2 linked regions of the Orrella dioscoreae genome follow. Each later gene encodes a partner of the first gene's protein in a complex. Links are inferred from orthologs where the notes say so. Each region holds a gene or a part of one and is shown in the gene's direction. Other genes may lie near its edges. The genes, in order: dnaG and ODI_RS08070.

What was found.
Region 2: the proteins of dnaG (region 1) and ODI_RS08070 are in contact, whole or in part, in a crystal structure (PDB 2R6A), measured with the Geobacillus stearothermophilus proteins. The link is inferred for Orrella dioscoreae from one-to-one orthologs. Residues at the interface, in WP_049624496.1 of Geobacillus stearothermophilus: Lys456, Leu457, Leu458, Pro459, Ala460, Asn463, Ala464, Leu467, Leu535, Leu536, Ile537, Ala538, Gln544, Glu545, Asp548, Tyr549, His552; in WP_033016901.1 of Geobacillus stearothermophilus: Ser13, Glu15, Ala16, Gln18, Glu91, Leu92, Asp94, Ala95, Val96, Pro97, Thr98, Ala99, Ala100, Asn101, Tyr104, Tyr105, Ile108.

What each region holds. Positions count from the first base shown.
Region 1 is NZ_LT907988.1:2,135,978-2,139,178, forward strand. What follows is about bases 309-3,201. They hold dnaG (DNA primase), read left to right. Parts: upstream 309-657; coding sequence 658-2,745; downstream 2,746-3,201. Other genes in these bases: rpsU (30S ribosomal protein S21), read left to right, coding at 428-640; rpoD (RNA polymerase sigma factor RpoD), read left to right, coding at 2,975-3,201. UniProt on the Escherichia coli protein: RNA polymerase that catalyzes the synthesis of short RNA molecules used as primers for DNA polymerase during DNA replication.
Region 2 is NZ_LT907988.1:1,727,358-1,730,665, forward strand. The notes cover bases 160-3,159. They hold ODI_RS08070 (replicative DNA helicase), read left to right. Parts: upstream 160-969; coding sequence 970-2,349; downstream 2,350-3,159. Other genes in these bases: ODI_RS08065 (phosphotransferase), read left to right, coding at 160-973; pbpG (D-alanyl-D-alanine endopeptidase), read right to left, coding at 2,529-3,159. Outside these bases: rplI (50S ribosomal protein L9), read left to right, coding at 1-7; more of ODI_RS08065, read left to right, coding at 122-159; more of pbpG, read right to left, coding at 3,160-3,308. UniProt on the Escherichia coli protein: The main replicative DNA helicase, it participates in initiation and elongation during chromosome replication. Travels ahead of the DNA replisome, separating dsDNA into templates for DNA synthesis.

The sequences.
Region 1 (3,201 bases):
GCATTACCGAGATGAAGAGCGCCGTGCTGTGGTGGAAAGGCCATTCCCAGGCGATTCCCGACTATTACGTGGATCGCCTGGACTCCAATCCCTGGATCCACCAGCCCTTCGAGGATTACGACAGCCTGCGTCCGGATCAGCTCGAGGCCTGGATGCGCAAGGGCGTTCGCGGTTGATTTTGCTTGATTTTCGGCATTTTGGTGCTAGAATCCATGATTGCCTGAAATCTTAGTCAGGGAAAGGTCGGAGGCATGTCGCATCCGGCCGCATTCATGACATTTTCCCGTGTGCGGGTTTTTTGCCTGGCGCCTGTTGCGAAACTGATTTGCAAAGCTGACTTGCCAAGCAAATAGCCAAGCGATTCCAAGGTTCCGCTGGAAGGCCCCTGCACACTGTTCAGAACACAAACCCAGAGCAAAGCACTTACATGCCTATTGTCCGTCTGAAAGAAAACGAGCCGTTTGAGGCCGCCCTGCGTCGCTTCAAGCGCACGATCGAAAAGACCGGTCTGCTGACCGAGCTGCGTTCGCGCGAGTTCTACGAAAAGCCCACCGCCGAGCGCAAGCGCAAGGCTGCTGCCGCGGTGAAGCGCCACTACAAGCGTATCCGTAGCCAACAGCTGCCTCCGCGCCTGTATTGATTCCTGGGTGATCAGGATTGATTCCTGATTCATTCATCCAGGAGTTACTCGCCCGGGTCGACATCGCTGAAGTCGTCGGGCGCTACGTCCAGTTGCGCAAGGGCGGGGCCAACCTGCTTGGCCTCTGCCCCTTCCACAACGAAAAATCCCCGTCGTTTACCGTCAGTCCCGTCAAACAGTTTTATCACTGCTTTGGCTGCGGCGCGCATGGTAGCGCCATCACATTCCTGATGGAGCACACGGGGGCCAGTTTCCCTGAAGCGGTTCGTTCGCTGGCCTCGACGGTCGGCCTGTCCGTTCCCGAGGAAAACCGCAGCCCTCGCCAGCAGGCGGAAGACGCGCGCCGGCGCGAGGAAGTGTCGCGCCACAGCCAGATGCTGGAAATGGCGCTGGCCCACTATCGCAAGTCGCTCAAGCAGTCGGCCGCGGCCATTCGGTATCTGCAGGAGCGCGGCTTGACCGGCACCATCGCGGCCCAGTTCGGGCTGGGGTGGGCTGACGCCGACCGGCAGGGGCTGGCCAAGGTCTTTCCGCGCTATGACGACCCCTTGCTGGTCGAGGCGGGTCTCGTCATCGAGTCCGAGGACGGGCGCCGCTACGACCGCTTCCGTGATCGGGTGATGTTCCCCATCCGCAATGCGCGGGGGCACCTCATCGGTTTTGGCGGCCGGGTGATCGGCAAGGGCGAGCCCAAGTACCTGAATTCGCCCGAAACGCCCATCTTTTCCAAGGGCAATGAGCTGTATGGCCTCTGGGAAGGGCGGCTGGCGGTGCGCAGCGAAGGCCAGGTCGTGGTGGTCGAGGGCTACATGGACGTGGTGGGCCTGGCCCAGCAGGGCGTGGGCAATGCCGTGGCCACGCTGGGCACGGCCACCACGCCCACGCACGTGCAGAAGCTGCTGCGCGCCAGCGACAAGGTGGTGTTCAGCTTCGATGGCGACAAGGCTGGGCGGCGCGCCGCCTGGCGGGCGTTGCAGGCTTGCCTGCCGCTGTTGCGGGACGATATTTCGATCCGCTTCCTGTTCCTGCCCGACGACCACGACCCCGATTCCTATGTGAGGGCGTTCGGGCCGGAAGCGTTCCGGGCCTGCCTGGACGAGGCGGTTGCCCTGTCGCGTTTCCTGCTCGATGAGCTGGCGTCGCGGCATGACCTGTCGGAGGTGGAGGGCCGTGCGGCATGCGTGCATGAGGCCAAGCCGCTGCTGCTGGCGGTGCCGGAAGGCACCTTGCGCCTGCAGTTGCAGCATGAGCTTGCCAGGCAGGTGCTGTTGACGTCGGATGAACTGGCGGGGATTCTCGCTGCTGCCGGCCCGGGGCCTGGGGCCAAGCCTGCGCCCGGCCGGCCGTCGGCGCCGGCTGCCCCTGCGCCGCCCGCGGGGCAGGGGGCTGGCGATCACGGCGAACTGCCGCCGCCCTGGGAGGGCGGCATGGTGGTGCCGGACGACCCCGACATGGGCTGGCAGCCTGCCGACAGTGCAGGCGACGAAGGGTATTACGGCGGCTATCCCGATGCGGGATCGTCTTCAGGGTACGGAGGCGGCCAGGCCCAGCAAGGGCAGGGCTACGGCAAGGGCGGCGGCGGCCGCAGGAATTTCGGCGATCGCAAGGACCGCGGCGAGTGGAAGGGCAGGGGGCGGGACGAAGGTCCGCCCAGCCTGGCGCCGCCCCCCGGACGCCGGCCCGTCACCAGCCTGGCCAAGCGGTTGTTGCGCCTGCTGCTTTCGCATCCGGAGCTGGTGGACGAGATGGGGGAGCAGCAGCTTGAAGTTCTGGACAAGGGCCCCCATCTACACCTTGTGCGGGATCTCGTGGTGCTGGCGCAGGCAAGCGGGGCGCGTCATCTGGGGGCGCTCCTGCAGGCCGCGGAGCCCGATTCCGACCTGGCGCTGGTGTTGCAGCAGGCCCTGGCCGACGTGATGGCCCAGGCGGAGCTGCCCGAGCCCCAGGTCGAATGGGAAGACGCGTTGCGGCGCATCGAACTGGATGCGCTGCGGATAGAGCAGTCCGAGCTGGTGCGCGGTGGCCTGGCCGATCCGGCGGCCAAGGCGCACTACCTGGAGCTGTCACAGCGTATTACGGTGCTAAATAAGTCTTCCGCACGCTAAATGCGGTAAAATAAAGGGTTTCGCGGACGGGAAACTGTCCGCTTGTTTCTCCGAAGCAAGCCAAAGTGCTGTCCGGTCGCGGTTTGCCCGGCAGCCATCAGTACAACTGCAGTGGAAAGCGCAGACAACGCGCATGACAACGCGCAGTGAGCATCTTCAGGTCTGTCCGTGTTGCACGGGCAGCACTCCATAGGTAATGTGGCTGATATTCCTGGCCACGGAAGCGAATATGATCCAGTCCAACGGCAAGAACTCCCCCGCAAACAACGCGCCTGAACAGGTGGCCGCCGACGTGTCCCAGGGCGCGCCCAAGAAGGCCGCGCGCCCGGTCGTGCGTGCTGCGGAAAAGCCTGCCGTCAAGGCTTCCGTGAAGGTCGCCGCGAAGGCCGCGGCCAAGACCGCGGCGCCTGCCAAGAAGGCTGCCGCCAAGACTGCCGCCCCCGCCAAGGCCGCCGC
Region 2 (3,308 bases), 410 kb from region 1 along the record:
CAACTAAGGTTGAAGGCGTTCCGCAGCAAAAAGCCGGCTTAGGCCGGCTTTTTGTTTCTTGGCGCCATCCTCGCCAGAGAGTGGCTTGCCACCGGTTCTTCCCTTTCCTGGAGTGCCTGCCTTGACCCCCGCTGTGACCTCGGTAGACGACGCTGTGCAAGCGCCCCCCGGTCTGGACGCCTGGCTGGCTGCCGCGCGCGCGACGCCCGAGCCCGACGGCGTGAGCGAGGTGGACATCGGCGGTGTACGCTGCGTGGTCAAGCGCCGGCGCCGCCCCAGCCGCGCGCCGCTCGATTACGGGCTGCGCTATCTGCGTGCCGCGTCCCTGTCGGCGTTCTGCCGCCTGTTCCTGGGCGAATTCCCGTCTCCCAAGGTGCTGCTGCGCAACGGCCTGGCCGACGAAGCGCGGCGCCTGCGTCACTGGCGCGCCCGCGGTTGCGCGGTGCCAGCGGTGTACGCAGAGGAACCCGGCATGCTGGTGCTGGCCTATGTGGGCACCAGTTTTCCCGGCCACCTGCGCCGCGCCGATGCGCCCACGCGCCTGGCCCTGCTGCGCGCCGCCGGAGAAGACCTGGCGCGCTTCCACCAGGCAGGCGGCTGGCATGGCGGCGCGCAGTTGCGCAACATCACCGTGCTGGACGGACGCCGCTGGCGCATCGATTTCGAGGAGAACATCGGCGGGGCGCTGAGCCTGCCCTTGGCCCAGGCGTATGATGTGCTGCAAGCCAGCCTGTCGCTGATGGGCCTGGGCCGCGTCCAGAATCCCGACTGGCCCGCCATGGGGCAGGCCTTGCTCGATGGCTACCTGTCCGTCCAGGATGACGCCCTCGTGCGCGAACAATTACGTGCCATGGCCAGGACGCTGGGGCGCGTGGCGCGTCCGCTGCGCCCCGTGCTGGCCCGCTTGCCGTGGCGAGACGTGCAGGGCTTCCTGCGCACCGCCGATCTCATGCAGAGTCTTTCCCAGCCATGAACAGTCCGACCTCCGACAAAGAACTCGAATACCTGCGCGTCCCGCCCCACTCGGTCGAGGCCGAGCAGTCGGTCCTGGGCGGCCTGCTGCTGGACAACGGCGCCTGGGACCGCATTGGCGATGTGCTGAGCGAAAACGACTTCTATCGCCATGACCACCGCCTGATCTGGCAGCATATCGCGCGCCTCATCAGCCTGTCGCGCCCGGCGGACGTGGTGACGGTGAACGAGTCGCTGGATACGGCGGGCAAGTCGGCCGAAGCAGGCGGCATCGCCTACCTGAACGCGCTGGCCCACAACACGCCTTCCGCGGCCAACATCCGCCGCTATGGCGAAATCGTGCGCGAGCGTTCCGTGCTGCGCAAGCTGGTGACGATCGCGGACGAAATCGCCGCGGCCGCCTTCAATCCCAACGGCAAGGACGCGCGGCAACTGCTGGATGACGCCGAATCCAAGGTCTTCAAGATCGCCGAGGAAAGCGCCAGCAACACCTCGGGCTTCAAGGAAATCCAGCCGCTGCTCACGCAGGTGGTCGAGCGCATCGACGAGCTGTATCACCGCGAATCGGATTCGGACGTCACGGGCGTGCCCACGGGTTTCGCCGATCTCGACAAGATGACTTCGGGCCTGCAAGGCGGCGACCTCATCATCGTGGCGGGCCGTCCCTCGATGGGCAAGACCTCGTTCTCGATGAACATCGGCGAGCACATCGCCATCGAGCAGGGCCTGCCGGTGGCCGTGTTCTCCATGGAAATGGGCGCGGTGCAGCTGGCGCAACGCATGCTGGGTTCGGTTGGCCTGCTGGACCAGCACCGCATGCGTACCGGCAAGCTGACGGCCGAGGACTGGCCGCGCGTGACCCATGCGGTGCAGAAGATGCAGGATGCACAGGTCTACATCGACGAGACGCCGGCGCTCAGCCCGATGGAAGTGCGTGCGCGCGCACGTCGCCTGGCGCGCCAATGCGGCCAGCTGGGCCTGATCATCATCGACTACATGCAGCTCATGTCGGGCAACGGCGGCGCGTCCAGCGAGAACCGCGCGGCCGAAGTGTCGGAAATCAGCCGCTCGCTGAAGGGCCTGGCCAAGGAATTGAATTGCCCGCTGATCGCGCTGTCGCAGCTGAACCGAAGCCTGGAGCAGCGTCCCAACAAGCGCCCCGTGATGAGCGACTTGCGTGAATCGGGCGCCATCGAGCAGGACGCGGACGTGATCCTCTTCATCTACCGTGACGAGGTCTACAACCCCGACTCGCCGGACAAGGGCAGCGCCGAAATCATTATCGGCAAGCAGCGTAACGGCCCGATCGGCACGGTCAGGCTGACGTTCCAGGGCTCCAGCACGCGCTTCCTGAACTTCTCCGCGGCGGGGTACTAAGCCCACCCCCGAGGCGCTGCGTGCCTCCCCCTCAAGGGGGCGGTGCTGGCGGACCGGCGGAGCCGGCTCCGCGGCACCCTGGGTTTGGGTACCGCTGCTTGCAGGGGGGGTTGTTCTGCTGTCGTGCAAAAGAAAAAGCCCGGGTGTTCCGGGCTTTTGCTTTTTGCGGGGGTTTGCGTTTACTGGGCCGAGGCGATGACCTTGCCGGCGTTGGCGATCAGCATCTTGCGCACGCGGCTGGCGTCGCCGATGCGGGAGAGCTTGCCTTCCGAGTTCAGCAGCACGACGGCAAGGTCGCGGCCATTGATGCGGGTGAGCATGACCAGGCATTCGCCGGCTTCGTTGATGAAGCCGGTCTTGGAGACGGTGATGTCCCAGTCGGACTTGGTCACGAGCAGGTTGGTGTTGCGGTAGCGCTCGACCTTGCCCGAGCCGACCTCGATGTCTTCCTCGTCGTCGGTGCTGTAGCGGCGGATGAGCGGCTGTTGGCCGGCGGCGCTCAGCAGTTTCACCAGGTCGCTGGGCGTGGAGACGTTTTCGCTGGAGAGGCCGGTGGGCTCGACGAAGCGGCTGCGGCGCATGCCCAGCGAGGCGGCCTTGGCGTTCATGGCGCGCACGAATGCCGCCTGGCCGCCCGGATAGCTGCGACCCAGCGCATGGGCGGCGCGGTTCTCGGAGGACATCAGCGCCAGGTGCAGCAGGTCGGCGCGGGTCAGCGCCGATCCCACCGACAGGCGCGAGCGCGAGTTGCGCTGGCGGTCGATGTCGTCGCTGGTGATGGTGATCTTCTCGTGCATCGGCAGCTTGCCGTCCAGCACCACCAGGGCCGTCATGAGCTTGGTGATGGAGGCGATGGGGCGCACGGTGTTGGCGTTCTTGCCCACCAGCACTTCGGCGCTGGAGAGATCCTGCACCAGCGCAACCGAGGAGCGCAGGCCCAGGGCGCCGATGCCCACTGC